One region of the Sphingomonas panaciterrae genome, then DNA from elsewhere that is predicted to be linked to it. Evidence: predicted binding sites of a transcription regulator. Region 1 holds the regulator's gene; each other region holds the start of a gene.
What was found. The regulator LexA, encoded in region 1, represses DNA repair genes until DNA is damaged. The targets are predictions, from matches to a motif close to GTTCCNCNCTTGTTCT.
Positions count from the first base shown of each region.

Region 2: L8F96_RS01790 (PA0069 family radical SAM protein) is a predicted target of LexA. The motif match lies at 4,958-4,973, and genes of this name have one in related genera.
Region 3: L8F96_RS01905 (ribonucleoside-diphosphate reductase subunit alpha) is a predicted target of LexA. The motif match lies at 3,941-3,956, and genes of this name have one in related genera.

Region 1 covers NZ_JAKNQR010000004.1:230,913-238,328, forward strand. The annotation lists gene trpC (indole-3-glycerol phosphate synthase TrpC) at 1-581, shown strand, start outside; gene moaC (cyclic pyranopterin monophosphate synthase MoaC) at 578-1,045, shown strand; gene L8F96_RS12825 (molybdopterin molybdotransferase MoeA) at 1,112-2,296, shown strand; gene lexA (transcriptional repressor LexA) at 2,352-3,014, shown strand; gene L8F96_RS12835 (ComEC/Rec2 family competence protein) at 3,089-5,239, opposite strand; gene gltX (glutamate--tRNA ligase) at 5,260-6,711, shown strand; gene L8F96_RS12845 (citrate synthase) at 6,704-7,416, shown strand, end outside.
Region 2 covers NZ_JAKNQR010000001.1:365,031-372,446, forward strand. The annotation lists gene L8F96_RS01750 (choline dehydrogenase) at 1-285, shown strand, start outside; gene L8F96_RS01755 (phosphoglycerate kinase) at 366-1,556, opposite strand; gene L8F96_RS01760 (MOSC domain-containing protein) at 1,481-1,960, opposite strand; gene gap (type I glyceraldehyde-3-phosphate dehydrogenase) at 2,064-3,068, opposite strand; gene L8F96_RS01770 (hypothetical protein) at 3,228-3,431, shown strand; gene zapA (cell division protein ZapA) at 3,431-3,913, shown strand; gene L8F96_RS01780 (5-formyltetrahydrofolate cyclo-ligase) at 4,097-4,648, shown strand; gene L8F96_RS01785 (DUF2842 domain-containing protein) at 4,645-4,851, shown strand; gene L8F96_RS01790 (PA0069 family radical SAM protein) at 4,997-6,076, shown strand; gene dnaE (DNA polymerase III subunit alpha) at 6,261-7,416, opposite strand, start outside.
Region 3 covers NZ_JAKNQR010000001.1:392,448-399,863, forward strand. The annotation lists gene L8F96_RS01895 (fumarate hydratase) at 1-863, opposite strand, end outside; gene L8F96_RS01900 (EAL domain-containing protein) at 965-3,604, shown strand; gene L8F96_RS01905 (ribonucleoside-diphosphate reductase subunit alpha) at 4,061-5,932, shown strand; gene bsh (choloylglycine hydrolase) at 6,144-7,115, shown strand; gene L8F96_RS01915 (trimeric intracellular cation channel family protein) at 7,142-7,416, shown strand, end outside.

The DNA.
Region 1 (7,416 bases):
TCCGACCCGACTTCGATCCCCCGGCGCATGCACGCGCCTATGCCGAAGGCGGCGCGACGTGCCTGTCGGTGCTGACCGACCAGGACTATTTCCAGGGGCACGAGGATTATCTGATCGCCGCGCGCAATGCGTGCGACCTGCCGGTGATCCGCAAGGACTTCATGGTCGACCCGTGGCAGGTGGCCGAAGCGCGGGCGATCGGCGCCGACGCGATCCTGGTCATCATGTCCGCGCTCGACGATGCCGCCGCTGCCGAGATCGAGGCGGCCGCGATCGAACGGGGCATGGACGTTCTGGTCGAGGTGCATGACGCGGAGGAACTGGAACGCGCCCTGAAGCTGCAATCGCGACTGATCGGCGTGAACAACCGCAACCTGCGCGACTTCTCCGTCAGTTTCGAACGAACGTACGAGCTGGTCGGCAGCGCGCCCAGCGATTGCACCTTTGTCGCCGAAAGCGGCCTCAACACGCGGGCCGACCTGGATGCGATGGCCGAGCACGGCGTGCGCTGCTTCCTGATCGGCGAATCCCTGATGCGGCAGGCCGATGTGGCGGCGGCCACGCGCGCGCTGGTGCAATGAGCCGCCTGACCCATCTCGACGAGCAGGGCGCCGCCCGGATGGTGGACGTCGGCGGCAAGACCGAAACCGCGCGCGAGGCGGTGGCGGGGGGCAGGATCACGATGTCGGCCGAGGCACGCGACGCGATTGCCGCCGGCGCAGTGGCAAAGGGCGATGTCCTGGCGGTCGCGCGGATCGCCGGGATCATGGCGGCAAAGCGCACCAGTGACCTCATCCCGCTATGCCATCCATTGCCGCTGTCGAAGGTGACGCTGGACCTGTCGATCGAGGACGACGGCGTCAGCGCGCAGGCCATCGTTGCCACCAGCGGCCGCACCGGCGTGGAGATGGAGGCGCTGACCGCCGTCTCCGCGGCGCTGCTGACCGTCTATGACATGGCCAAGGCGCTCGATAAGCGGATGACGATCGGCAACATCCGCCTGCTGAAGAAAACCGGCGGCAAGTCGGGCGATTTCGTCGCCTGACCCTCAGGGCCGCGCCGCGATTATTATGGGTGTTGCCGACAGCATGAATCTGTCACTCGCCGGATCATGAGCGAATTGCTTCCTGTCGCAGAGGCGCAGGCGCGCCTGTTGGCTGCGGCGCCCGCGCTGTCGACCGAAACGCTGCCGCTGGCGGACGCGATCGGACGCTGGGTGGCGGTCCCGTTGATCGCGTGCCGTACCCAGCCCGAGCGCGACCTGTCGGCGATGGACGGCTATGCCGTGCGGTTCAGTGACCTGCCGGGCCCGATGCGAGTGATCGGCGAGAGCGCCGCCGGACGGCCATTTGCAGGTGCCGTGAAGGCGGGCCAGGCGACACGGATTTTCACTGGCGCCACCGTGCCCGAGGGCGCGGACACGGTGATGGTGCAGGAAGAGGCCCGTCGCGACGGCGATACTTTATGGCTCGATGGCGAAGGACCGGCACGCGAGGGCGCCAACATCCGGCGGCGTGGGCTCGATTTTGCGGACGGCGATACGCTGGTCGCGGCCGGCGAACGGCTGACGCCGGCGCGCCTGGCGGTTGCGGCCACCGGGGGGCTGGGCGACGTCACCGTCCGGCGCCGGGTTCGCGTGGCGATCGCCGCGACGGGCGATGAACTGGTGGAACCCGGACGGGCCATCGAGCCCGGCAGGCTACCGGAATCGAACCGCCTGCTGCTACGGGCGCTGCTCGCCGATCTTCCGGTGGAGATCATCGACCTCGGCATCCTCCCTGACCGGTTGGAACCGCTGACCGACACGTTCCGTCATGTGGCGGCCGACGTCCTCGTCACCACCGGTGGCGCCTCGGTCGGGGATCACGACCTGGTTCGTCCTGCGCTGCAGGCGGCGGGCGCCGCGATCGATTTCTGGCGCATCGCGCTTCGCCCCGGCAAGCCGCTGATGGCGGGGTGGCGCGGCGACATGGCCGTGCTGGGGCTACCGGGAAACCCCGTCTCCGCCTTTGTCACCGGCTTGCTGTTCGTGAAGCCGATGGTCGCGGCGCTTGCCGGGGCGGCGCAGCCCCTGCCGCAAACGACCACCGGCATCCTTGGCGAAGCGTTGCCGGCCAATGGCCCGCGCACTGATTATCTACGCGCAGAGTTGCGCGATGGACGGGCCTATGTTGCTACGATCCAGGACAGTTCCATGCTACGAACGTTGGCACGGGCAGGCTGCCTCGTCGTTCGTCAACCACATGCTCCTGCTGCGGCGATGGGCGACTCGGCAGAAATCCTCGTGATTGCTTGACGCGTCGGTTTACGTTCCTTAAAGGTTCCCAGTCTGTTCGCCGCGGAGATGATGCATGCTCACCAAAAAGCAGCACGAGTTGATCTGTTTCATCAATGATCGACTGGCCGAAACCGGCGTCTCCCCTTCGTTCGAAGAGATGAAGGATGCGCTGGACCTGAAATCGAAGTCCGGGGTCCACCGCCTCATTTCCGCGCTGGAAGAGCGCGGTTTTCTGCGTCGCTTGCCCAATCGCGCCCGCGCGCTGGAAGTGCTGAAGGTGCCCGATCGCCCGGAGAGCCGCGAGGCCGTCCGTTCATCCACGCCGGCGCCCGCACTGCCGGAGCCGGCCAACGACGTGGTCGAGGTGCCTCTGCACGGGCGGATCGCGGCCGGCGCCCCGATCGAGGCGCTCGAAGGCTCCACCAGCCTTCCGGTGCCGGCGGCGCTTTTGGGCTCGGGCGAGCATTTCGCGCTTGAGGTTGCCGGTGACTCGATGGTCGAGGCGGGCATCCTCGACGGCGACTTCGCCTTGATCCGCAAGCAGGATGTGGCGCGCGACGGCGAGATCGTGGTCGCGCTGATCGAGGACAGCGAGGCGACGCTGAAATATTTTCGGCGCGAAGGCACGATGATCCGGCTCGACCCGGCAAATCGCTCCTACGATCCGCAGCGTTATGCGCCAGCGCAGGTGCGGGTGCAGGGCAAGCTGGCCGGGATTCTGCGGCGCTATTCCTGATTGGCCGGGCGCAGGCCCGCCGGCGGCGGGCTGAACGCTTTCTCCGGGCGAAACGTCGGTTGTTCATCCTTGCGTCAGCGATTCGTTGAGCGGCCCGAAAGGATTGGCATCCCAGCCAGCACCCAGGGGTGAGCGTCGCCGGGGCGGATCACGGTATCGACGCGCCCGGTAGAGAGCGAAATCGCCACCCCGCCGGTTCGCGCGAGCATCTCACGATCGAGGCGCAGCCATCGCGGCGTACAGCCACGCGGCAGGCGGCGTTCGCTGACCACGATATCGGCATTGCGGCATGCCTGGATCAGCGCGCCGGCGGGCACCAGATAGGCGCTGCGCGTCGCCAGCACGCGCCATGTGCGGTCGCCGACCGGCAGATCGACGCGGCATAGATCGCGCGAACAGCGCGCCGCGCCCTGATCGGACAAGAGCACCGGTTCGGCGTCAGATCCGCCATTTTCCGCCAGCATGTCACGCGCATAATCGCCCGCCCGATCGCGCAGCAGCGCTACGCGCCCATCGGGCAGCCGCACGCCGAGATGCCGTCCGTCGCCGGTTACCAGAAGGTCGGGGGGCGGTGTCGCGAGCGCCCAAAGCGCGCCGACCGCGACCGGGATCAAGCCGATCCGCCGCCAGCGCGTCCGCCAGAGCGCCAGCCACAGCCCGCCGCCGACCATCAACGCGAAGGCGCCCGCCGGCATCGCTGGCAGTGCCGCGACCGCCCCAGGCGCCGCCGCCGTCGTCCGGGCGATCCACAACAATAGCGATAACCCCTGCCCCGTCAGCCACCAGAAGGGCGCGCCGAGCCCCGTCGTATCGAACAGCAGCGCCAATGCCTCCAGCGGCATCACGACAAAGGTGGTCAGCGGGATGGCGACGATATTGGCCAGCGCGCCATAGATGCCGGCCTTGTGGAAGTGGAAGACGGCGATCGGCATCAACGCGACTTCGACGATCGCGCCGGTCAGCAGCAACGAGCCGCCATTGCGCAGGAGGCGGCGGCCCCATGATTCCTCGCGCGGCGCGAACCAGCGGCGGACCGCCGGATGCTCAGCCAGCGCGATGATCGCAGTGACGGCGGCGAAGGAGAGCTGGAAGCTGGGCCCCGCCAGGGACTCCGGCCAGAGCAGCAGCACGACGAGTGCGCCGGTCGCCACCAGCCGCAAGGTCAGCGCCTCTCGCCCCACCGCCATGGCGGCGAGCACCAGCAAGGCGGCGATGCAACTGCGGATCGTGGGCACCTCGCTCCCGGTCAGCCAGGTATAGCCGAGCGCGGTCACGGCAGCGGTCGCCGCTGCGATCAGCGGAACCCGACCGGTGAGCGCGAGCCGCATGTTGAGCGCGAGCAGTCGTGCGGCGAGCAGCATCGTCAGGCCGACGACCGCGGTGATATGGAGTCCACTGACCGACAGAAGATGCGCGAGGCCGGAGCGGCGCATCGCCTCCTGGTCCGGTTCCTCGATCCCCCCGGTGTCGCCGGTCGCCAGCGCGGCGGCGATGCCGCCGGCACTTCCCTCCAGATTGTGCTGGATGTGGCGGGACAAGCGCGCGCGGAACGGCTCTCCCGCGACCGCACCCGACAGGATCTCGGGTGGGCCGAGCGCCCGTCCGGTGGCACCAATCCCGCTGAACCATGCCACGCGCGCGAAATCATAGGCGCCCGGCACCGCCGGCAGCGGGGGCGGCATCAACCGCGCGCGCAGGCTGATCCGCGTCCCGGGCAGCAGCCCGGCCGGCACGTCCTCCTCTGCTACGTTGACGCGCACCTGGAGGGGCGCACGCGGCGGCCTGCGATCCAGCCACTCAAGATCGCCGAGCCGCAGCCGCACTAGGCCGCGCGCCGGCAATGCGTTCATTGCCTCCACCCGGCCAGAGAAAGTGGCGATCGCGGGACGCGCAAGGACGGGCGCGGCCGCCGTTTCCGCCTGCAGCCACACCAGTGCGAGCCCGACCGCGAAAGCAATGCTGCCGATCGCCGCCACCCGGGCAGCGCGACTACCGGCGGAGGATGCCGCAAGCGCGAGAAGGGCAAGCGCGGCGGCGCCCAACAACGCGGCGCGCCAGGCGCTGCTGTTGGGAAGGACGAACCACGCCGCCACCCCGCCGCCCAGCGCTACCGGCAGCTGGTCGCGCTCCGCCTCCAGCCACGATTCTACACGCGCCCGCGCGGTTTGAAGCGCGGGGGCGTAAGTGCTAGGGGCGGGCGCGGCCGTAGTCGCCATGTTATCCATCAGCCTGGGAGCAAGCGCGCTTGAGCGCAACCACTGAAACCCGCGATGCAACCGTCGTCACACGGTTCGCCCCCTCACCCACCGGATTCCTGCATGTAGGGGGCGCGCGAACAGCGCTGTTCAACCTGCTTTTCGCGCGCCATCATAACGGGCGTTTCCTGCTGCGCATCGAGGACACCGATCGCGCGCGTTCGACCCAGCCGGCGATCGATGCGATCCTGTCGGGCATGCGCTGGCTGAACCTCGACTGGGACGGCGAAGAGGTCTTCCAGTCGACCCGCGCGCCGCGCCACGCCGAAGTGGTCGATGCGATGCTGGCGGCAGGCGCGGCCTATAGATGCTACATGACCGCCGAGGATATCGAGGCGATGCGTGGGGAGGCGCAGGCCAAGAAGCAGCCGCTGCGCATCCGCTCACCGTGGCGTGATCGGGTGAACGATGATCCGACGGCGCCGTTCGTCGTCCGGCTGCGGGCGCCGACCGAAGGCGCGACGACGATCAACGATCTGGTGCAGGGGCCGGTGACGGTCCAGAACGCCGAACTGGACGATCTGGTGCTGCTGCGGTCCGATGGCACGCCCACCTATATGCTGGCGGTCGTCGTCGACGATCACGACATGGGCGTCACGCACATCATCCGCGGCGACGATCACCTCAACAATGCGTTTCGCCAATTGCCCATCATCAAGGCGATGGGCTGGCCCGAACCCGCCTATGCGCACATTCCGCTGATCCATGGCGCGGACGGCGCGAAGCTGTCCAAGCGACACGGCGCGGTCGGCATCGACGCCTATCGCGACGAACTGGGCATCCTGCCCGAGGCGCTCGATAATTACCTCCTCCGCCTTGGCTGGGGACATGGCGACGACGAGATCATCAGCCGCGAACAGGCAATCGAATGGTTCGACCTCGCCGACGTTGGCAAGGCGCCATCCCGCTTCGACATGAAGAAGCTGGAAAATCTGAACGGCCATTACATCCGCACCGCGGATGACGCCCGGCTCGCAGAGCTGGTGGCCGGGCGCCTGGGCCTTGCGGAGGATGATCCGCGCCGCCCGGTGATCACGGCGGCGATGCCCGCGCTGAAGCCCCGCGCGGCCAATCTGAACGAGCTGGCGGACGGCGCACGTTTCCTGATTGTTTCTCGCCCATTGCCGATCGCCACCGATGCGGAGCCGCTACTGGCGGGAGACGCACCGTTGACGCTGGCAAAGGTACATCACGCGCTTGACGCTGTGGCCAAGTGGGATACGGAAGCGCTCGAAGAAGCGGTGCGGCAGGTCGCCGAGACGCTGGGCTTGAAGCTCGGCCAGGTGGCCCAGCCGCTCCGTGCCGCACTCACCGGCCGCCGGACCTCACCCGGCATCTTCGACGTGCTCGCACTGCTCGGGCGTGACGAAAGTCTCGCCCGCATCGCCGATCATGCCGCGGATCAAACGGCCGCCCATGGGAAGGACGAAAACGATGACTGATGCCAAGCTGTCCCTTGGGGACAAGAACTTCGGCTATCCCGTGCTGTCGGGCACGGTTGGCCCCGACGTGGTCGACATCCGCAAGATGTATGGTCAGACCGGCGCCTTCACCTATGACCCCGGCTTCACGTCGACCGCGTCATGCCAGTCGAAGCTGACCTATATCGATGGTGACGAGGGCGTCCTGCTCCACCGCGGTTATCCGATCGGCGAGCTGGCCGAGAAGTCGAGCTTCATGGAGGTGGCCTACCTCCTCCTGAACGGCGAGCTGCCCAAGGGCGGAGAGCTGAACAAGTTCGAGAACACGATCACCCGCCACACCATGCTGCACGAGCAGCTGGCGACCTTCTACCGCGGGTTCCGCCGCGACGCGCATCCGATGGCGATCATGTGCGGCGTGGTCGGCGCGCTTTCCGCCTTCTACCACGATTCGACCGACATCCACGATCCGCAGCAGCGCATGATCGCGTCGCACCGCCTGATCGCCAAGATGCCGACGATCGCGGCAATGGCGTACAAGTACAGCGTCGGGCAGCCGTTCCAGTATCCGGACAACTCGCTGAGCTACACCGGCAACTTCCTGAAGATGACCTTCGGCGTGCCGGCCGAGCCTTATGAGGTGAACCCGGCGGTCGAAAAGGCGATGGATCGCATCTTCATCCTCCACGCCGATCACGAGCAGAATGCGTCGACCTCGACCGTGCG
Region 2 (7,416 bases), on a different contig from region 1:
GGCCGCGACGTCCAGACCGACGATCAGATCGACGCCTGGATCCGCGCCAATGCCGAAACGATCTACCACCCCGTCGGCACGTGCAAGATGGGCACCGATGGCGATCCGATGGCGGTGGTCGATGAGAAACTGCGCGTGCGCGGCCTCACTGGCCTTCGCGTGGTCGACGCTTCGGTCATGCCGACGCTGGTGGGATCGAACACCAATGCACCGACGATCATGATCGCGGAGAAGGCCGCCGACATGATCCGCGGCGTGGAGCGGCCGGCCGCGCTCGCGGCCTGACCGATCGGCCGCTCCCCGGATCATGTCCGGGGAGCGGCCAGTCTCGTCAGCGCATCAGTTTCGTCAGCGCATCAGTTTCGTCAGCGCATCAGCGCCGCAACACCCGGCAGCTCGCGCCCTTCCATCCATTCCAGGAACGCGCCGCCCGCGGTCGAGACGAAGGTGAAATCGTCCGCCACGCCGGCATGGTTCAGCGCCGCGACGGTATCGCCGCCGCCGGCGACCGATACCAGGCTGCCGTCAACCGTCAGCGCCGCCGCCGTCTTGGCCAGCGCGACCGTCGCCGCATCGAACGGCGGCGTCTCGAACGCGCCCAGCGGCCCGTTCCATACCAAGGTGCGGCAATTCTTCAGCACGTCCCCCAGCGCCTCGACCGCGGCGGGCCCGACGTCGAGGATCATCTCGTCCGCGGCCACCTCATGCACGTTCACCGTGCGCGTCGGCGGGTTCGGCTTGAACTCCTTGGCGACCACCACGTCATAGGGCAGATGCACGGTGCAGCCGGCGCGATCGGCCGCTTCCATGATCTCGTCCGCGGTGCCGGTCAGGTCATGCTCGCACAGGCTCTTGCCGACATTGACGCCGCGCGCCGCCAGGAAGGTGTTGGCCATCCCGCCGCCGATGATCAGGTGATCGACCTTGCCCACGAGGTGCTTCAGCACCGCGAGCTTGGTCGACACCTTGGCCCCGCCGACCACGGCCGCCACCGGATGCTCAGGCTCGCCCAGCGCCTTCTGCAGCGCGTCCAGCTCCGCCTCCATCGCCCGACCGGCATAGGCCGGCAGCTTGTGCGCCAGCCCCTCGGTCGAGGCGTGCGCGCGGTGCGCCGCCGAAAAGGCGTCGTTGACGTAGATGTCGCCCAGCGCGGCAAAGCGATCGACCACCGCCGGATCGTTCTTTTCCTCGCCGCCGAAGAAGCGCGTATTCTCCAGCACCGCGATATCGCCCGGCTGGAGCATCGCGACATTCGCCGCATCGCCTTCCCAGTCGATATAGCGCACCGGGCGGCCCAGCACCGCCTCATAGGGCTTCACGATCTGCGCCAGCGACAATTCGGGGCTCGGCACGCCCTTGGGACGGCCGAAATGCGCCAGGATCAGCACGATCGCGCCCTTGTCGGCCAGCTCGCTGACCGTCGCCACGGTGGCGCGCAGCCGCGTGTCGTCGGTCACCTGCCCGTCGGCAAAGGGAACGTTCAGGTCCTCGCGGACGAGTACGCGCTTTCCGCGGATGTCACCGATATCGTCGAGCGTCCGGAATGACTTGGCCATGATTCCTCGATCCTGATTGCATCACCGACGGCAATATGGCCGCCCTTTATCACCATCGCGCACGCACCGCCGCGCCAATCGGGGGTCAGCGCCGCGCGCAACCCGTCGGCCAGCGCTTCCATCCGTTCGCACGGATCGCATTCGCGCGTGATCTCCAGGATCACGTCCGCGCCGATCCGCACCCGGCAGCCCGCCGTCTGCGGCAGGTCGAACCCGTCGACCAGCAGGTTCGCGCGCCGTTCTTCCCAGCCGATGGCGTGCGCGACTTCCGCCATCGCCCGGTCCCAGTCGCCGCGCTCGATCAGGGTGATCTGCCGCTTGTACGGCTTGCCCTTCATCGCGCCGCGAAAATCACCGACGATGCCGCCCTCGGGCGTCACCTCGGCATTGGTCAACACCTCCATGGGTGCTCGCGATCGCGCATGGCGCGCGATTCCAACAAGGATCCCGTTTGCCATGCGCGTATCGCGTGACCACCCCGGCGTGGCGCCGGGGCGGCCCGACGGATCAGCCCAGCTTCGCCATCAGGGTCGCGGTGTCGACCATGCGGTTCGAGAAGCCCCATTCATTGTCGTACCAGCTGACCACGCGGACCAGCTTGCCGTCGATCACTGCCGTCTCCAGGCTATCGACGGTCGACGAATAAGGCGTGTGAACGATGTCGATCGACACCAGCGGCTCGTCGGAGAAGTGCAGCACGCCCTCCATCGGGCCTTCCGCCGCCGCCTTCAGCAGCGCGTTGACTTCCTCGACGCTGGTGTCGCGCTTCGGCGTGAAGGTCAGGTCGACCAGGCTGCCGTCCGGCACCGGCACGCGGATCGCCGAACCGTCCAGCTTGCCCTTCAGCTCCGGCAGCACCTCGCCCACCGCGCGCGCCGCGCCCGTGGTGGTCGGGATCATGCTCATCGCCGCGGCGCGTGCGCGGCGCAGGTCCGGGTGGATCTGGTCGAGGATCTTCTGGTCGTTGGTATAGGCGTGAACGGTGGTCATCAGGCCACGCTCGATGCCGATGGCATCGTTCAGCACCTTGGCGACCGGCGCCAGGCAGTTGGTGGTGCACGATGCGTTGGACACGATCGTGTGGCCGGCCTCCAGCTTGTCATGGTTGACGCCATACACGACGGTAAGGTCGACATGCTTGCCGGGGGCGGAGATCAGCACCTTCTTGGCGCCTGCCGCAATGTGCTTTTCGCACGATGCGCGATCGGTGAAGAAGCCGGTGCATTCCAGCACCAGGTCGACGCCCAGTTCCTTGTGCGGCAGGTTCGCCGGGTCGCGCTCCGCGGTCACGCGGATGTGCTTGCCGTCGATGACCAGGTCGTTGCCGACCGCCTCGACGGTGCCCGGATACTTGCCGTGAACGCTGTCACGGCTGAACAGCCATGCGTTGGACTTGGCATCGGCGAGATCGTTGATCGCCACCAGTTCGAGATCGCTGCCGCCGCGCTCCAGCATCGCACGTGCCACCAAGCGTCCGATGCGGCCGAAGCCGTTGATCGCAACCTTCGTCATAATGCCGACTCACCTCTCGTTCAGATTTTGCCGCGCTGTCGCAAGAGAAGCATGATGCGTCAACCGGACGGCCGCCAGCTGTGGGTTACGCGCACAAGCCCAGGGGTTGCCGTTGCGGCACCGCGATCCTAATCCGGTCCCATGACACAAAGCGACGCTGTGACGCGGATTCATGCCGCGATCAGGCGCATCGAGGCGGCCATGGACAGCCGTGAGCAGCAGACCGAGACATTGCGCAAGCGGCACGCCGCCTTGCGTGGCGAGGTCGCGCAGGCGGTCGCCGCGATCGACGCACTGGTCGCCGCGCAGGACGCCACTGATCAGGACAGCACTGGCGATGCCGCGCCGGAGGGCGATCGCTGATGGCGCGCGTATCCCTCGACATCGGCGGCACGCGCTGGACGGTCAACACCCGAGAGGGCGGCGAGGCGGAGGTGCAGCGCCTCGGCCGGATCGTGGCGGAACGCTGGCCGCAGGCGCTGCGCGCGGCCGGCGACGGCGGCATCCCGCAGGCGCTGCTCCTCACCGCGCTGATGCTCGCCGACGAGGTGAGCGAGGCGCAGGCGCAGCTCGCCAATCAGGCCACCCGGCTGGAGGCACAATCCGTCCAGATCGAGGAGCAATCGGCGCTGCTCGATGCGCAGGCGTCGCAGCTGGAGGAACAATCCGCCCTGCTCGATGCGCAAACCGCGCAGTTCAACGATCAGGCGGCGCAGCTGGCGACGCCGTCCGTTCCATCCGACAGCGCGCAGGCCGAGGCGGTCGACCTCGATACGCTCGTCGCAATCGCCGAACGGTTGGAAGGATTGGCGGAGGCCCTTGAGCAACCCGCCCCGAATGACTAGTTTGGTCGTGACGGGTACTGCCCGGTACGAGCCTAGACTTATCCCTGAGGCTATTCATCATCCATGGGGGCTGTCCCTGCCCGGGCCCTGGCCCGACGCACATGGTCCCCACCTGACGTACTGGGCGTCAGTGGATATCCCGGCAAACGGCCATGGCGGTCCCGTCACCCGCCCCCGTGCATCATGAACGACGCGCCGCTGGACAAGCAGGCGCTGCGCCGCGCCGCCCGATCTGCGCGCCAGGCGCTCGGCCCTCATCCGCCGATCATCGCACCGCCACCGCCCTTCACCGCGTTGCTCGCGCCGGGAATGATCGTCGCCAGCTATGTGCCCGTCGGCAGCGAGGCGGATCCCACCGCTCTGGTCAGCGCGGCGCGCGCGGCGGGATGCCGGATCGCGCTGCCGCATGTGATTGATCGCGAAACACCGCTTCGCTTCCTCGAATGGCAGCATGACGCGCCGCTCGCGACCGGCCCGTTCCGCCTTCGCCAGCCCGACGCCGATGCGCCCGAACTGGTGCCCGACCTGATCCTCACACCATTGGTCGCGTTCGATCGGACGCTCGCCCGGCTCGGCCAGGGTGCCGGCCATTACGATCGCGCCTTTGCCGCCTACCCGAATGCGCACCGCATCGGGGTTGCCTTTTCGGTGCAGGAGGTCGAACGGCTCCCGGTCGATCCGTGGGACGTCCCGCTCCACGCGATCATCACCGAACAGGAATGGATCACGTCATGACGCCGTCCTGGCGCAAGCCGGTGGGGATGCTCGCCATCCTCCTTCTCATCACCGTCTGGTGCGCGCTGATCGTCAGCCTTTCCAGCACCGTCGGCGAATGGCACGCGCTGGTGCAGGCGCTGTTCTACGTGGTGGCCGGCATCATCTGGATCGCGCCGCTCAAGCCGTTGCTGCGCTGGATGGAAACCGGCCGCTGGCGCTGACCTGATCACCGCGGGGCGGTTCTTCCCGACTGCTGGCCACGCTCGGGCGATCGCTGGCCGAATTTAGCCGGAGACAGGCCGGCCTTCGCCGACTTCAGCGCTTTATGTTCCGTCTTTGTTCCGCTATATCGTGGTTCGGACGATCATGCGCAAACCACGCCCCCATCGCGGCGCGACCATCAACCCGGTCAGCGATCGCTTCAACCTCGCCGCGCGAGAGGCCGACGGCGACTGGCTCGACATGCGCGACATGATCGACGGCCCGCCCCCACCCGTCCGCACCACCGTCCAGCAACTGTCGGCCAAGACGATCATTTCACACAATAAAAGCCCCGATATCCCGTTCGATCGCAGCATCAATCCCTATATCGGCTGCGAACACGGCTGCATCTATTGTTTCGCCCGTCCCACCCATGCCTTCCATGATCTATCGCCCGGCATCGATTTCGAAACCAAACTCTTCGCCAAACCTGACGCACCCCGCCTGCTGCGCGAGGAACTTGCCAAACCCTCCTACCGCTGCGCCCCCATTGCGCTGGGCACCAACACCGATCCCTACCAGCCGATCGAGGCGCACTGGCAGATCATGCGCGGCATCATCGAGGTGCTTTCGGCCTGCAGTCATCCGCTTGTAATCACGACCAAATCTGACCGCGTGGTGCGCGACATCGACCTGCTCGCCCTCATGGCCGAGCGCAATCTGGTCAGCGTCGCCATCTCCGTCACTTCGCTCGATCCACGGATCGCCATGACGATCGAACCTCGTGCGCCGCATCCCGAACGCCGCCTCGCCGCGGTCACGAAACTGACCACCGCAGGCATTCCCACCTACGTCAACATGGCCCCCGTTATCCCCGCCATCACCGATCATGAGGTGGAGACGATCGTCGCGCGCGCCGCGGCGGCTGGCGCGCTGGATGTGTCGTTCATCCCCGTGCGGCTGCCTTGGGAGGTCGCTCCGCTGTTCCGCGCGTGGCTCGACGAATACTACCCCGATCGCGCGGCCAAGGTGATGGCGACGATCGCCTCGCTGCGTGGTGGCAGGGACAATGACCCCGCATTCTTCTCACGAATGCGAGGGCAAGGTCCGTGGGCAGACCTCCTCCGCACGCGCTTCGACATCGCGCGGCGGCGGCACGGCATCGTCCGTCGCGCCGAGCGCCTTGGGCTCAGGACCGACCTGTTCCGACCACCACCGGGCGCCCAGGGCGATTTGTTCGGCTGAGCGTCGCCACCGATCAGAACCGCATGGAGGCGCTCACGAAAATTTTTGCCCGGTTGGGACTGAACTCCCGCATTGCCTCAGCCGGGCTGGTTGGAGCAGCGAGCAGACCGGCTGGGCCCCGCTTACCGCCCCTCCCCTGGCAGTTCCCCGCCGCCAGCGGCGAGGAGGAGCGCGGGGAGGGACATCAGCCGACCAGCGAGAGCCGGGTTTCGGATTGGCGCAATGTCACGGTGCTGACGCCTGGCAGTTCCTCGATCCTGTGCACCAGTTCAAGATCGAGAAGAAAGTCCCGCCCGAGCAGCACCGTCGCCTCGCCACTGACCGCAGCCTCGCCGACGGGCGCGCGCAGGAGCACTTCGCCGCGGGCGCCGCGTTGATGTTCCAGCACGGCGGCCAAGGCGGGCAAGGCAGCCGCGGAGGTTACCGCAACTTCAACGACAAACCGGGCCTGCGAAGCGAGCGTCTCGAATGGCTGCAGCCGCTTCACCGTCACCCGCGGTGTTTCCTCGCCCGGTCGCCGGTCAAGCTCGACCGTGGCAAGGCCACAGCCCCCCGCCCGCGCTGCCTCTTCAAGATCGGCCGCCACCGCATCGTCGAAGCAGGTCGCAACGAACTGGCCGCTCTGGTCGCTCAGCGTCGCCATCAGATAGCGCTTCCCGCGCGCCGACGTTCGCCACCGCGCGTCCTCGACCAGTACCGCCATGGTCGCGCCCGCGCGGGTGCCATCATCCGGGATCGCCAGTTCCGCCAGCGCGGTATAGAGCCGCGCACCGTGCGATTTCGCCAGATGGGCGTGCCGGTCGACGGGATGCGCCGAGAAGTAGAAGCCGAACGCTTCCTTCTCCTGCTCCATCCGTTCCGACATGCTCCAGCGGGCTGACGTGGGCAGCTTGATCGCATCTCCGGCAGGCTCGGCATCGCCGAACAACCCACCCTGCCCGCTGATCCGCGCGTCGTGGGTGCGCGCCGCGACCGCAAGGATCGTCTCCGCAACCGCGTGAACACCGGCACGGTTGGGTTCGATCGCGTCAAACGCGCCCGCGGCGGCGAGCGTTTCCAGCTGCCGCTTGTTGATCAGCCGCGGATCGACGCGGTGCGCCAGGTCGTCCAGCCGGGTGAACGCGCCGCCCGCATCACGCTCCGCGACCAGTCGCTCCATCGCGCCTTCGCCAACGGATTTCAGCGCGGCGAGCGCGTAGCGCACCGCCGGCCCATCCTCATCCACCTCCACGTCGAAGTCCGCCTGACTGTGGTTGATGTCAGGCGGCAGCACCCTCACCTGCATCCGGCGCATATCGTCACAGAAGATCGCCAGCTTGTCGGTCTGATGAATGTCATAC
Region 3 (7,416 bases), on a different contig from region 1:
AGCGTGAAATGCGCGTGGCGGGTGGCGGCGCAGTTCGGGATCATCGCCACCGGCTTGCCCGCGGCATGGCACGGCGCGTCCAGGATCTTCACGTCGAGGATGGTCGACAGCCCGCCGAGGCCCTGCGCCCCGATGCCGAGCGCGTTGACCTTGTCGAAGATCTCGATGCGCAGCGCCTCGATATCGTTCTTCGGGCCCCGCGCCTTCAGCGGGCCCATATCGATCGGCTCCATCAGCGCCTTCTTGGCGAGGAGCACGCAATGTTCCGCCGTGCCGCCAATCCCGATGCCGAGCATGCCGGGCGGGCACCAGCCGGCGCCCATCTGCGGCAGCATTTCCAGCACCCAGTCGACGATCGAGTCGCTGGGGTTCATCATCTTGAACTTGGACTTGTTTTCGCTGCCGCCGCCCTTCGCCGCGACGTCGACCGAGACCTTGCTGCCCGGCACCATCTCGACATGCAGCACGCAGGGCGTGTTGTCCTTGGTGTTGCGGCGCGTGAAGGCGGGATCGGCGAGGACCGAGGCGCGCAGCTTGTTCTCCGGGTTCAGATATGCCCGGCGCACACCCTCATCGATGATTTCCTGCATCGAGCGATTGGTGTCGTCGATGCGGCAATCCATGCCCCATTTGACGAACACGTTGACGATGCCAGTGTCCTGGCAGATCGGCCGGTGGCCTTCCGCGCACATGCGGCTGTTGGTCAGGATCTGCGCGATCGCGTCCTTCGCGGCAGGGCCCTGCTCCGCCTCATAGGCGTCGCCCAAGGCGCGGATGTAATCCATCGGGTGATAGTAACTGATGAACTGGAGCGCATCGGCAACGCTCTCGATCAGGTCTGCGGCGCGGATCGTCGTGGTCATGACGCGCTGCACTATGGCCTCAGAATGCGCCGCGCAACGGGGCGTGAGGGCACCACAAGCCATAAACGTTTTGCCAATCCTCTCCCGCTAGGGTCGGCGGAATGGGATTCGTACGCCGTTCACCGCGCCCGCTCGCGCCGGAGCAGCCCCGCCTCGTTGAGGCGCTGGGGCTTGTCGCCACCGGCCATGACGCGATCAACGAGGCGACCGAAAAACGGCTCAATGACGTCGCCGCCTTGTGGCCCGTCGTTGCCGCGGTGCTGCTGCTGGGTACGGCCGGGCTGGCGCTGGCGCTTGGCCTGAGCGGCACGGCCACTGCGCGCACCGTGGGGCTGCTGCCGCTGCTCGCGGTCCTGCCGCTGATGATCTGGGGATTGCTTGCCCTCCCCGCCGCCCGGGCGCTGCCGCCGCATCGCCGCGTGACGATCCTGACGACTCTGGTCGCTTTACTGTCCGCGGCGCTGTCGCTGCAGCTTGCGGTGATACAGCATCTGCCCGGCGGATCGCTTCAGGTCACCGCCTTCGTGACCTGCTTCGGCGCGATCATCATGGCGGCGATCGCGCTTCATTCTGTGCGCGTCGCCTCGCTCGCCCTGGCGCTCACGCTGGCGATGCTGGTGCCGGTGAACGCGGGGCTGGGCGCAGCGTCGGCCGCCGCGATCGTGCTCGCCACCTTGTTGCTGGTCGGCGTGTTGCGCATGGCGCGGCGCGATCATCAGGCGCTGGGCACGCGCGAGCAGGAGGAACGTGACCGGGTCCTCGCGGTCCGGCTGATCGCGGAATATGAAAGCCACAGTACGGGCTGGTTCTGGCAGACCGATCGTTATGGCTGTCTGGTTCACCTCAGCGGCAAGCTCGTCAACGAGCTTCAGACGCTTGGCTTCATGCCGCTGGGCCAGCGTTTGGTGGAGGTTTTCCGGGTCGATTCGACCATGGCGGACACCGAGCGGACGCTGACCTTTCACCTGTCGGCGCGCACCAGCTTCTCCGATTATTCGGTGCGCCCCGCGTTCGAGGCGGGCGGCGACCGGTGGTGGTCGATCTCCGGCCGGCCACTGCTGGACGATCTTGGCCGATTTCATGGCTTCATCGGCTTCGGCTCCGACCTCACCGAAAAGCGTCGTGCCGATGCGGAGATCACGCGGCTGGCGCTGTTCGACAGCCTGACCGGCCTCGCCAATCGCCAGCGGATGCGCCTGTCGCTCGATCAGACGCTGGCACCGGTCACGGGCGCACGCAGCACCAACGCGCTGCTGCTGCTCGATCTCGACCGGTTCAAGGCGGTCAACGACACGCTCGGCCACCAGATGGGCGACGAACTGCTGAAACAGGTCGCCCATCGGCTGCAGCAGAGCGTCGGGGACGCGGGCCTCGTCGGGCGCCTCGGCGGCGACGAGTTTCAGGTCGTCCTGCCGCGCGAGGGCAATCGTGAACGTCTGGGCGCGTTGGCGCAGCAGATCATCGCCGCCTTGTCGCAGCCCTATTTCCTGGGCGGCTCGTCGGTGTCGATCGGCTGTTCGATCGGCATCGCGATCGCACCCGAACATGGCAATGACAGCGAGACGCTGATCCGCAATGCCGACCTCGCGCTCTACGCCGCCAAGGCGGACGGCCGCGGCGTTTCGCGCTTCTTCCGCGAGGAGATGCTGGCCGGCGCGCAGAACCGCAAGCGGCTGGAGGACGACCTTCGCCAGGCGCTCGCCAACGACGAATTCCACCTTGTCTATCAGCCCGTCGTGTCGACCAGCAGCGAGCGCGTGGTCGGCTACGAAGCGCTGCTGCGCTGGGTGCATCCGACCCGCGGCGCGGTCAGCCCGGCCGACTTCATCCCGATCGCGGAGGAATGCGGGATGATCGAGGCGATCGGCGAATGGGTCCTGCGCACCGCCTGCGCGGAAGCGGCGCAATGGCCCGATCCGGTCCGCATCGCCGTCAACGTCTCCGCAATCCAGTTCGCCAATCCCGCGCTGCCCGCGATCGTCACCAGCGCGATTGCCTCCTCGGGTCTCGCCGCCAGCCGACTGGAGCTGGAAATCACCGAAAGCGTCTTCCTGACCGACGATTCCTCCTCCAGCCACATGTTCCGGGCGCTGAAGGGGATCGGGGTTCGCCTGGCGCTCGACGATTTCGGCACCGGCTATTCCTCGCTCGGCTATCTGAAGAAGGCGCCGTTCGACAAGATCAAGATCGACCAGAGCTTCGTGCGCGGTGCGATCCAGGCGGGCAACCGCAACGCAGCGATCATCCGCGCGATCGTCACGCTGGCCGAGACGCTGGGGATGGAAACCACCGCCGAGGGCGTCGAGCAGCAGGACGAGATCGCGCTGATCCGCGACCTTGGCTGCAGCCACATCCAGGGCTTCGTCTATGGCCGCCCCGGCCGCGCCGCCGAGATGCTGGCGCTGTTCCGCGAACAGGACGGCGCGGCGCTTGCGGTGGGCCATCGCGTCAGCCGCGCCGCGCGGTCCACCGTGCTGCGATCGGCGCGGCTCGAGGTCGGCGGCGATACCGGCGAGGTGCGGATCCGCAACCTGTCGGCGACCGGGGTGATGATCGACGGCGTCGACTTTCCGGAAGAGGCGGTCGGCGCCGAGGTGCGCATCGAACTGGTCGAGGAGGAAATGTTCCCCGCCGTGATCCGCTGGGTCGACGAGGGCCGCGCCGGGCTCGAATTCACTCGCCATTTCGACATGGAGCGCCTGTCGCCGGCGCAGCCGCGCACGCTGCGCAAGGCGGGCTGAGCGCCGCAGTTCTGCGCTGGTCGGGAGCGCCAGCGACGCGTTAGACCCGCCCCGGCCGCATGTCCGGCGCCGCGCCACAAGCCCGGGAAAATTTTTCCCTGGCGACCTTCAGTCTTGCAATTCGCGAACCCCGCGGAAGTCCACGCGTCGCCGCATGGCGAGGCGACGGAGTGGCGCTCAAATGGCCGCTTCGAGACCACCTTCCCCCTTGCCTCTTCGCGCGCTCTGCCACAATCTGTGGGGGTAGACTGCTACGGCGGGCGCTAGTGCTGGTAGAACAGATAGCGGCCGCTCTGCCGCTGAAGGGAACGGACATGCGGGCGAGGCACCCACATTGATCCCTTTTTGTTCTTAGTGAAGCGCGTTCGGGTGTAGCATGATGGCTCGCCTCCGATTCGGACGAGCTCAACTGGGGGAACGGCGGCGATGGATTTTAGAGACGCGAACGAGGCGAACATGGCAACCGACACCTTAGTAGCAAGTGCCGAGGGCACGGGCGCAGCGGAAGCGAGCGCGACCAAGGGTGCGTTGCGCAAGCCGTACCCGATCGAGGTCGATCATTCGCGCGATGCGCTGTTGACCGATTTCGGCAAGGACACGCTGCAGGATCGCTACCTGTTGCCGGGCGAATCCTATCAGGATCTCTTCGTGCGCGTCGCGAGCGCCTACGCCGATGATGCCGCGCATGCGCAGCGCATCTACGATTACATCAGCCGCCTGTGGTTCATGCCGGCGACGCCCGTGCTGTCGAACGGCGGCACCGGGCGCGGGCTGCCGATCAGCTGCTATTTGAACTCCGTGCCCGACAGCCTGAACGGCATCGTCGACACCTGGAACGAGAATGTCTGGCTCGCGTCGCGCGGCGGCGGCATCGGCACCTATTGGGGCAATGTGCGCGGCATCGGTGAGCCGGTCGGCCTCAACGGCAAGACCAGCGGCATCATCCCCTTCGTGCGCGTGATGGACAGCCTGACGCTGGCGATCAGCCAGGGCTCGCTGCGCCGCGGCTCGGCCGCCTGCTATCTCGACGTGTCGCACCCGGAGATCGAGGAGTTCCTCGAGATCCGTAAGCCCTCGGGCGATTTCAACCGCAAGGCGCTGAACCTGCACCACGGCGTGCTGATCCCCGACGCGTTCATGGAAGCGGTGCGCGACGGCGGCGAATGGGAGCTGAAGTCCCCCAAGGATGGCACCGTCCGCGGCAAGGTCGATGCGCGCAGCCTGTTCCAGAAGCTGGTCGAGACTCGCTTGGCGACCGGCGAGCCGTACATCGTGTTCGCCGATCACGTGAACAAGAACATGCCCAAGCATCACCGCGACCTGGGCCTGAAGGTCTCCACCTCGAACCTGTGCAGCGAGATCACGCTGCCGACGGGCCGCGACCATCTCGGCAATGATCGCACCGCGGTCTGCTGCCTCTCCTCGCTCAACCTGGAGACGTGGGACCAGTGGAAGGACGACAAGCAGTTCATCGAGGACGTGATGCGCTTCCTCGACAATGTGCTGCAGGATTATATCGACCGGCATGAGCCGGGCATGGAGCGTGCGGCTTACTCCGCGGCGCGTGAGCGCTCGGTCGGCCTTGGCGTCATGGGCTTCCACTCCTTCCTCCAGGCACGCGGCCTGCCGATGGAAGGCGCGATGGCGAAGAGCTGGAACCTGCGCATCTTCAAGCACATCAATGCGCAGGTGAACCAGGCATCGATGACGCTGGCGGCCGAGCGTGGCCCCTGCCCCGATGCGGCCGACATGGGCGTGATGGAGCGGTTCAGCTGCAAGATGGCGATCGCGCCGACCGCGTCGATCTCGATCATCTGCGGTGGCACGTCCGCCTGCATCGAGCCGATCCCGGCCAACATCTACACCCACAAGACGCTGTCCGGCAGCTTCGCGGTGAAGAACCCGTATCTGGAGAAGCTGCTCAACGAGAAGAGCAAGAACGCGGACAGCGTCTGGAACTCGATCCTCGAGCATGGCGGCAGCGTGCAGCACCTCGACTTCCTCAGCCAGGAAGAGAAGGATTGCTTCAAGACCAGCTTCGAGATCGACCAGCGCTGGCTGCTGGAACTGGCCGGCGATCGTTCGCCCTATATCGACCAGGCCCAGTCGCTGAACCTGTTCATCCCGGCGGACGTCGAGAAGTGGGATCTGCTGATGCTTCACTTCCGCGCGTGGGAACTGGGCATCAAGTCGCTCTATTATCTGCGCTCCAAGAGCGTGCAGCGCGCCGGCTTTGCTGGCGGCGTGGAGGCCGACAACACGATCGAGAAGCCCAAGTTCGATCTGGGCGAAACGACCGATTATGACGAGTGCCTCGCCTGTCAGTGAGGCGCTGCTCAAAAGCACGACCATGAACGGGGGCAGCCGGGCGACATGCTTTGGCTGCCCCTTCGCTATTGGCAAACGGAGACTAACCGGGACCGCACGCTGCGTACTTTCCCGAAGATAGACATTGCCCTGTGCGGGACCGAAGCAGTCACCGTCCCCTCCCGCGGCGCATCATCGCGCACTGTCGGCAAGTGCGGGACGGAGAACGGCAATGTGCACCGGACTGAGCTTCACCACCAAGGATCATTATTTCGGGCGCAACCTCGATTACGAAATGTCGTATGGCGAAGCCGTCACTTTCACGCCGCGCAACTTTCCGATCGCGCTTCGCAAGCTGCCACCGATCGAGGCGCATCACGCAATCATCGGCATGGCCACCGTCGCGAACAACTACCCGCTCTATTACGACGGCACCAACGAGAAGGGCCTCAGCATGGCCGGACTCGCGTTCAGCGGGAACGCCGCCTATCTGCCGGCCGCCGGCAAGACGAACGTCACCTCGTTTGAATTCGTCCTCTGGGTGCTGGCGCAATTCGAAACGGTGGCGGAGGTCGAGGCCGCGCTCCCATCGGTGAACCTGTTCGATGAGGCGTTCAGCGAAGGGACGCCCACCTCACCCCTGCACTGGATCATCGCAGACCGGAACCGCTCCATCACAGTCGAGCCGCTGCGTGACGGGCTCAAGGTCTATGACAATCCCGTCGGCGTGCTGACCAACAATCCCACGTTCGACATGCAATTGTTCAACCTGAACAATTACATGCACCTGTCGCGCTATCCGCCGACCAACAATTTCTCCAACGCGATCACCTTCGACATCTACAGCCGCGGCATGGGTGCGCTTGGCCTGCCGGGTGACCTGTCCTCCCCCTCCCGCTTCGTGAAGGCGACCTTCACCAAGATGAACTCGGTCTGCGGAGACTCGGAATCGGAATCCATTAGCCAATTCTTCCAGATTCTGGGATCGGTCGCGCAACAACGCGGGTGTGCCAATGTCGGCGACGAAAAATATGAGATCACGATCTATTCATCATGCTGCAACACCGCCACAGGCATCTATTACTACACTACCTACGAGAACAGCCAGATTACGGCCGTCGACATGCACAAGGAGAATCTGGATGGCCATGACCTTGCGGTCTACCCGCTGGTCAGGGGTCAGCAGATAAGGATGCAGAACTAGCGGCGCGCAGCAGGAGGAACCGGCTGGTGACCGCAAGCAGCGCGATGCTGGAGCAGCAGGCCGTCCACGAATTGCTGTTCTTCATGGATCTGGTGGGCACGTTCGTCTTTGCGATCAGCGGCGCGATGCTGGGGGTCCATCGCCGGCTGGACGTGTTTGGCGTCCTGGTGCTGTCCTTCGCGGCGTCCAGTGCGGGCGGGATCATGCGCGACGTTCTGATCGGTGCCGTGCCGCCGACTGCGATCAGCGACTGGCGCTATCTGGCGACATCGGTCGCCGCGGGACTGGCGATCTTCTTCTG